One region of the Rhizobium sp. 'Codium 1' genome, then DNA from elsewhere that is predicted to be linked to it. Evidence: predicted binding sites of a transcription regulator. Region 1 holds the regulator's gene; the other holds the start of a gene.

Evidence for each region. Region 1 encodes HrcA, which represses chaperone genes, less so after heat shock. Its sites were predicted from a motif close to GTTAGCACTCNCNNNNNGNGAGTGCTAAC; they were not measured.
Region 2: the regulator HrcA is predicted to act here: its motif matches at 1,941-1,969, upstream of groES (co-chaperone GroES).

What each region holds. Positions count from the first base shown of each region.
Region 1 is NZ_JAJGPW010000001.1:748,145-752,504, forward strand. Features, by position in the region: gene hpf (ribosome hibernation-promoting factor, HPF/YfiA family) at 1-374, shown strand, start outside; gene ptsN (PTS IIA-like nitrogen regulatory protein PtsN) at 441-905, shown strand; gene grpE (nucleotide exchange factor GrpE) at 983-1,609, opposite strand; gene hrcA (heat-inducible transcriptional repressor HrcA) at 1,713-2,801, opposite strand; gene rph (ribonuclease PH) at 2,973-3,689, shown strand; gene LJE98_RS03570 (VOC family protein) at 3,722-4,135, shown strand; gene rdgB (RdgB/HAM1 family non-canonical purine NTP pyrophosphatase) at 4,143-4,360, shown strand, end outside.
Region 2 is NZ_JAJGPW010000001.1:241,062-245,421, forward strand. Features, by position in the region: gene LJE98_RS01150 (chromate resistance protein ChrB domain-containing protein) at 1-797, opposite strand, end outside; gene soxR (redox-sensitive transcriptional activator SoxR) at 905-1,381, opposite strand; gene LJE98_RS01160 (hypothetical protein) at 1,488-1,847, shown strand; gene groES (co-chaperone GroES) at 2,029-2,325, shown strand; gene groL (chaperonin GroEL) at 2,394-4,037, shown strand; gene LJE98_RS01175 (lytic transglycosylase domain-containing protein) at 4,248-4,360, opposite strand, start outside.

The DNA.
Region 1 (4,360 bases):
AGGCCAATGATCCTCAAGTGGCCTTCGACACCGCGTGCGAACGCGTCGAGAAGCGCCTGCGACGCTACAAGCGCAAGCTGAAGGATCACCACGCCGGGGAAGCACAGAACCCGTCGATCGAGGTGGCCTACACGGTCATGGATTCCGTAGACGACGAGCATGATGAAGTGCCGGACGATTTTTCGCCGACAATCGTCGCGGAAAGCACGAAGCAACTCCGCACCATGTCGGTGGCGACCGCCGTGATGGCACTCGACATGACCGACGAACCCGTTCTTCTGTTCAGAAGCCCGGGAAAAGAACAATTGAATATCGTTTATCGTCGGAATGACGGTAATATCGGGTGGATCGATTCCGCCAACATCAAAGGCTGAAGATCGGAAGGGCGGCTGTCTTTTGCAGTCGCCCGCTCCTCGATCCGAGGCATGAAGGACATTGATATGGCATTGGCAGATTTGCTGCAGCAGGATGCTGTCGTACCTACACTCCGGGTGAACTCCAAGAAGCAGCTGCTTCAGGAACTTGCGGCCAAAGCTTCCAAGCTCACCGACATTCCGGAACGGGAAATATTCGACGTCATCCTGCAGCGCGAGCGGCTCGGCTCTACCGGCGTCGGCAACGGGATTGCCATCCCCCATGGAAAACTGAACAAGATCAGCAAGATCACCGGGATCTTCGCGCGTCTTGAGACGCCCGTGGATTTCGAGGCTCTGGACGACCAGCCGGTTGATCTGGTCTTCCTTCTCCTGGCCCCCGAAGGTGCTGGTGCGGATCACTTGAAAGCGCTATCTCGGATCGCCCGTGTCCTGCGCGATCAGGATCTCGTGGCCAAGCTGCGGGCGACGGAATCGGCGTCGGCTATCTACACCTTCCTCAACGAGGAACAGGCGTCGAACGCCGCCTGATACCCTCAGCTCCCAAAGATGAGCCAAAAAAAAGCGCCCCAGGAGGCGCTTTTTGATTCAAGGGCGGTCTCTGCCTGTCACGCCTTCGAGGTGTCATCGGTTGAGGCTTCCGTCTTTGGGCCGCCCTTGGCGACGCCGACCATGGCCGGCCGCAGGACGCGCTCGCCGATGGCGTAACCTGCCTGAACGACCTGAACGACCGTGTTGTTTGCAACATTCGGGTTGGGAACCTCGAACATGGCCTGGTGGAAATTCGGGTCGAACTTCTGGCCTTCCGCCTCGATCTTGCGAACGCCATGACGCTCCAGGGTCGAGAGCATGCCCCGCTCCGTCATTTCAACGCCCTCGATCAGGGCCGTCCAAGCTGCATCCGCTGCAGCACGGGCCTCGTCGGGCAAGGTCTCGATGGCGCGGCGCAGGTTGTCGGACACCGAAAGCATGTCCCGTGCGAAACCCGTGACCGCATAGGACTTGGCATCCTTGATCTCGCGATCGGTGCGGCGGCGAAGATTGTCCATCTCAGCTGCGAGCCTCAGGAAGCGATCGCGCAGGTCGGCGTTCTCCGCCTTCAACGCCTCGACAGGATCAGGCTGCTGCTCAGCGGAGGCCTCACCTTCGTCTGCAACCTGCCCTTCGGGGGTCGCGGTTCCTTCTGCCTCGAGGGCTGCCGCGTCAGGTCCGTTCTTGTTGGTTTCTTCGGTCATGACGTTCTCCGGATAATGTCTCGTTTTCGAAGCTCAAGGTTTCGAATGCGTGCCCGATATCAGGGTTTGGCGCGAAAAAATCAAGGGTTTGCAGGGAAATTGCTCACCGCTGGCCGCGCGATAGCCTGGCCATGAGCTGCGCGGTGTAATCGACCATGGGAACGATGCGCGAATAATTGAGGCGCGTGGGTCCAATAACGCCGACAGCACCGACGATGCGATCTTCGCCGTCACGATAGGGTGCGACGATCAAAGACGAGCCGGACAGCGAGAAAAGCTTGTTTTCCGAGCCGATGAAGATCCGCACACCCGGCCCGGTCTCCGCCAGATCGAGGATTTCGATCAGGCTTTCCTTGCGTTCCAGGTCGTCGAAGAGAAGCCGCAGCCGGTCGATGTCGTCTGAACCGACCAGCCCTTCGAGGAGATTGGCCCGGCCGCGCACGATGAGCCGCGCCGGCTGTTTGTCTGCAACCTCGCCCGACCAGACCGCGAGCCCGCGCTCGACGAGATCGCGCGACAGCGTATCAAGCTCGCTCGCGACCTGCGTCTTGAGCTTCTCGATCTGGCTGCGCAATTCCCGCATCGTCTGGCCTGCAAGATTGGCATTGAGGAAATTGGCCGCTTCCGTCAGCTGCGACGCGGTCACGCCGGCCGGAAGGTCGATGATGCGGTTTTCGATCTGGTTGTGCTCGCCGACAAGGACTGCGAGCGCCTTGGTCGGCTCCAGCCGGATGAATTCGACATGCTTCAGGATCGGGTCGTTCTTGGACGAAATGACAAGGCCTGCACCGCGCGAAAGCCCGGACAGCATGCGGCTCGCCTCGGTGAGCATGGCTTCCATCGGCTGGTCGGCGCTGGTCGGCCGGATCTGCCGTTCGATCTCGTCGCGCTCGCCATCCGAGAGATCGCCGACCTGCATGAAGGCATCGACGAAAAAACGCAGGCCGGCTTGCGTCGGCAGGCGCCCGGCGCTGACATGCGGCGCATAGATGAGGCCGAGATCCTCGAGATCGCTCATGACATTGCGCACAGAGGCCGGCGAAAGCGACATCGGGAGGAGACGCGAAAGACTGCGGGAGCCGAGCGGATCGCCCGAGTCGAGATAGGTCTCGACGATGCGGCGAAACACTTCCCTTGAACGATCGTCCAGGGAAGCGGAAACGTCTGCGACGGTCGTCTTCAGTGATGCCATTGGCGGAGCGGACTGGATCTCAGATGTTTCATGACGGAAATATAGTCACAGCGCACGGGATGACCAAGGAATAAATCGCGTCCGGCGCGCCACTGCGTGCCGCGACATGGTTTTTCTTTGCAAATACGCAGCTCCCTCCTTAGAAGGCAACAGACAACCCAGGAGATTGCAATGCGGCCATCCGGCAGAAAAACCGATCAAATGCGCAAGGTTTCGTTCGAGCGCAACTTTTCCAAGCATGCGGAAGGCTCCTGCCTGGTCAAATTCGGCGATACTCATGTGCTGTGCACGGCAAGCCTCGAAGACAAGACCCCGCCGTGGCTGCGCAATTCCGGCAAGGGCTGGGTGACGGCCGAATACGGCATGCTGCCGCGCGCCACCGGCGACCGCATGCGCCGCGAGGCCTCCGCCGGCAAGCAGAGCGGCCGCACGCAGGAAATCCAGCGGCTGATCGGTCGCTCGCTGCGCGCTGTCGTCGATCTGGAAGCGCTCGGCGAGCGGCAGATTTCGATCGACTGCGACGTCATTCAGGCCGATGGCGGAACGCGAACTGCGGCGATTACCGGCGCGTGGATCGCGCTGCATGATTGCCTGAAGTGGATGGAAACCCGCAGCATGATCAAGGTCGAGAAGGTCCTGAAGGATCATATCGCGGCCGTCTCCTGCGGCATCTTCGCGACCCAGCCGGTGATCGACCTCGATTATCTGGAAGACTCGGCAGCCGAGACGGATGCCAATTTCGTCATGACCGGAACCGGCGGCATCGTCGAGATCCAGGGCACGGCCGAAGGCAAGCCATTCAGCCAGGACGAGTTTCTGATCCTGCTCGGCCTTGCCCGCAACGGGATCGACGAACTGGTCGCCCTGCAGAAGCAGGCGATCGGCTGAGACCTCGGGACTGAGGCGAAGAGGCCGGGCGGATGGCAGGGGAGATCGAAGGCGTTCTGGAAGCGGCGCTCTATGCGTCCGACCTCGACGCCGCCGAGCATTTCTATGGCGCCGTACTGGGCCTGGAACGCATCGCACGGCATGACGATCGGCACATCTTCTTCCGCTGCGGGCAGACGGTGGTGCTGATCTTCAATGCGGCCGAGACGGCAAAGCCAGCGCCAGCAGGTTCGCTGCCGGTTCCGGCACATGGCGCGAGCGGCGCGGGTCACCTGTGTTTCCGCGTATCCGGCGATGCACTCGACGCCATGGTGGCACGGTTGATTTCCGCCGGGATCACCATCGAATCCGATTTCCGCTGGCCCGGTGGCGCCCGCTCGATCTATTTCCGCGATCCCGCCGGCAACAGCCTGGAATGCGCCGAACCGAAACTCTGGAATCTCTGAGGACCGCATGCGCAAACTTGATACCCGCACCATCGTCGTCGCCAGCCACAATGCCGGCAAGATCGCCGAGATCGCCGACCTGATCGGCCCCTTCGGCTTTTCCGCCAAGTCGGCCAAGGACCTCAACTTCGTCGAACCGGATGAAACCGGCACGACCTTCGAGGAAAATGCCGCGATCAAGGCGCTGGCCTCAGCCAAGGCGTCTGGCCTGCCAGCCCTCTCCGA
Region 2 (4,360 bases), 510 kb from region 1:
CGGGCGACCCAGTCGTGCTTTTCGTCCATGGCGTCGCGCGCCCAACGGTACAGGGCATCATAGACAATCAGGCCCTGCTCCAGTTGATCGAGGTCGCTGGCATGGAGCCTCGACAGCCCGAGCGACACCGCCAGCAGGCCGGCGGCCTCCGGCGCAAGGTCCAGCCGGTTCGTATCGGCGCCGCGAACTATCTGTGCGAGGGTCATCAGCGCGGGCGTCTCAAGACCAAATTCGGTCAGCATCGTATCAAAGGTGCAGCGCTCGGCGCGGTGGCTCCAGAACCCTTCATCCATGTCGAATGCGACAGCGTCGAACCGTTGGGCGACGCCCTCCACTTCCGAGGGCGAGACAAAGAGGAAGCGCGCCAGGGGATCAACGAAGCGGCGGATCAGCCATGGGCAGGCGATACGGTCGATCTTCGGCCGGTTGCGGGTGACCCAAAGCGTGCCGCCGCCATGACTTGCGAGCCGGGCCAGCGGCACGCGGGGAAGCCCCGCTTTCGCCCAGGCGACGTTTCCGCCTTCCAGGACTTCAGCGGAGAGCCCCAGAAGGCGCAGATGGGCTGCCACGCCTTCGCTGAGCTTTCGCCCTTTATGGCAGATGATCACGACGGAGGGGGATTTGATCTCGGCCGCCCAGCGGTCGACGAACCGGTGATCGCGGCGGACAGCTGACGGCAGGAGAAAGGGATCAGCCTCGGCATCTTCGTCAAGACTGACATCGACAAGGAAGGGGGACTGGGATGAACCCAACAAGCGAAAGAGTTTGTCTGCGGAAATTGCGCCAAAGGGTGCCATGTTCGGTGTCCGTTGTTTGAGAATGACGGATGCGAAATTCCGGCATGGCGCCTCATGGAGCTTTCGCGCACTCCACGGTTCAAACCTGTCAAATTCATATTGGCCTGTCAAACGCCTTTGTCAGTTGCGCCATCGGCCAGAAGCCTCGCCCCCGCGCCGGACTTGCCCATGTGGTCGCCGCCATTGCGCAAGGGACAATCCTCCATGGACAGGCATCCGCAGCCGATGCAGCCATCGAGCCTGTCACGCAGCCCTTGAAGCTGCATGATCCGGCGATCCAGGTCGGCACGCCAGATTTGCGAAAGCCGGCGCCAGTCATGGACCGAGGGCGGCCGATCATCCGGCAGGGTCGAGAAGGCGGTCGAGATTTCGGCGAGCGACAGGCCGAGCGACTGGGCAACCTTGATGACAGCGACACGGCGGAGCACGCCGCGCGGAAACCGTCGCTGGTTTCCGCCACTGCGCAGCGAATGGATCAGCCCTTCACGCTCGTAATAATGCAGCGCCGAGACAGCGACGCCGGCGCGGCGTGCCACCTCGCCAACACTGAGCAGAACCGGTGCTCCAGACTTCTGAACTGCCATTTGATCTGCCACGACACTTATTCCTTGACCTCAATGAAGGTTGAGGTCCTATCCATGCCTGCGTCCCGATCAAACTGCAAGTTCTCACACAGATACGGAGCGCATCATGACCACCCCTTTCCCTTCGCCACTGGAACTCCGCAATGCGGATCGGTCGACCGTTCTTCGGATCGACCGGTTCACCTGCCCGCTTGCCCATTGGCCGGATTTCGCAGAACGTCTGGCCTTTATCGACGGGCATCTGCAGAGACATGCGCACTGCAAAATGAGCCGCGTCGCCGCATCCGAACGCGATGGCCAGGTTTTCGTAATCACCATTGCCGAGTGGGAAAGCCGCGATGCACTTCTGGCGGCCAAACAGGAGATGGCGGCAATTTATGCCGCGAACGACTTCGATCCTGCCGCATTTCTCGTTCAATATGGGATAGAAGCCGAGTTCGCCACCTTCGAGACCATGGTTCTCTGAAGGTAAACAACCCATCCGGTGCCGTTTACGATAGGCACCGGATTTTTGCACACCCGGCTTGACTCATCCGCATGCTGTTCTTATCTCAGCCTCGCTGGCACTCACCAAGAGCGAGTGCTAACAGTATCGATGCGGACCCTCTCTGCGGTCCGCGAATGTCATTTGATCGAGGGATTAGACAATGGCAAGCACAACTTTCCGTCCGCTGCACGACCGCGTTGTAGTCAAGCGCGTCGAGTCCGAAGCAAAGACCAAGGGCGGCATCATCATTCCTGACACTGCCAAGGAAAAGCCTGCTGAAGGCGAAATCGTCGCTGTTGGCCCTGGCGCCCGCGACGAAAGCGGCAAGCAGATCGCTCTCGACGTCAAGGTCGGCGACCGCGTCCTGTTCGGCAAGTGGTCCGGCACCGAGGTCAAGCTCGACGGCGAAGACCTGCTGATCATGAAGGAAGCCGACATCATGGGCGTCATCGGCTGATCTTAGCCTGATACCCGTCTTCCTCTTTAACAATTCACCAATGGGCTAGATGCCCGGGAGTTTTGACAATGGCTGCTAAAGAAATCAAGTTTGGCCGCACCGCGCGCGAAAAGATGCTGCATGGCGTCGACATCCTCGCTGACGCCGTGAAGGTAACGCTCGGCCCGAAGGGTCGCAACGTCATCATCGACAAGTCCTTCGGCGCGCCGCGCATCACCAAGGACGGCGTATCGGTCGCCAAGGAAATCGAACTGGAAGACAAGTTCGAGAACATGGGCGCCCAGATGGTCCGCGAAGTTGCTTCGAAGACCAACGACATCGCCGGTGACGGCACCACGACCGCAACCGTTCTTGCCCAGGCCATCGTTCGCGAAGGCAACAAGGCTGTTGCAGCCGGCATGAATCCGATGGACCTGAAGCGCGGTATCGATCTGGCCGTCGCAGAAGTCGTCAAGGACCTCCAGGCCAAGGCCAAGAAGATCTCGACTTCGGAAGAAGTCGCACAGGTCGGCACGATCTCGGCAAATGGCGACATGCAGGTTGGCCGCGACATCGCGGAAGCCATGCAGAAGGTCGGCAACGAAGGCGTTATCACCGTCGAAGAAGCCAAGACCGCTGAAACCGAACTCGAAGTCGTCGAAGGCATGCAGTTCGACCGCGGCTACCTGTCGCCCTACTTCGTGACGAACCCGGAAAAGATGGTCGCCGATCTCGACGACGCCTACATCCTTCTGCACGAAAAGAAGCTCTCGAACCTCCAGGCCATGCTGCCGGTTCTCGAAGCCGTCGTTCAGACCGGCAAGCCGCTCGTCATCATCGCTGAAGACGTCGAAGGCGAAGCTCTTGCTACGCTCGTCGTCAACAAGCTGCGTGGCGGCCTGAAGATCGCTGCCGTCAAGGCTCCGGGCTTCGGCGATCGCCGCAAGGCCATGCTGGAAGACATCGCCATCCTGTCGGGCGGCACTGTCATCTCGGAAGACCTCGGCATCAAGCTCGAGTCGGTTACGCTCGAAATGCTCGGCCGCGCCAAGAAGATCTCGATCACCAAGGAAACCACCACGATCGTCGACGGTGCCGGCCAGAAGTCGGACATCGAAGGTCGCGTTTCCCAGATCAAGGCTCAGATCGAAGAAACCACTTCTGACTACGACCGCGAAAAGCTGCAGGAACGTCTTGCCAAGCTCGCTGGCGGCGTTGCCGTGATCCGCGTTGGTGGCTCGACGGAAATCGAAGTCAAGGAACGCAAGGACCGCATCGACGACGCGCTGAACGCAACGCGCGCTGCCGTTCAGGAAGGCATCGTCCCCGGCGGCGGTACCGCTCTCCTGCGCTCCTCGACGAAGATCACCGTCAAGGGTGCAAACGACGACCAGGAAGCCGGCATCAACATCGTGCGCAAGGCCCTGCAGTCGCTGGTTCGCCAGATTGCTACCAATGCCGGTGACGAAGCTTCCATCGTTGTTGGCAAGATCCTCGACGGCGACACCGACAACTTCGGCTACAACGCCCAGACGTCGGAATATGGCGACATGATCGCCATGGGTATCGTCGACCCGGTCAAGGTCGTTCGCACCGCCCTGCAGAACGCAGCTTCGGTTGCTTCGCTGCTGATCACCACCGAAGCCATGATCGCCGAACTTCCGAAGAAGGAATCTGCTGGCGGCGGCATGCCTGGCGGCATGGGCGGCATGGGCGGCATGGACATGATGTAAGACCTCAGGGTCTTATCATCAGGTTCAAAAAAGCCGCCCATCACTCAAAGTGGTTTAGCGCGTCAAGCGCGCTGAACAGGCGGCATGGACATGATGTAAGGCCTCAGGGTCTATCATCTGGACCATCCGGTTCAGTCTTTCAGAAGGGCGGCCCTCGGGTCGCCCTTTTTCTATTGTGCATCGTCTCGGCCGGGAACCTGGGCTGTGATCCTAGTTCTTGAGCACCGTACAAGGCACGCCCGCGGCCCTGATCTCGGCGCAGAGCTTGTTCGCCTCCTGGCGGGTTTCGCGGCCGATCCTTGCGGCATAGCGGGGTCTGTAGC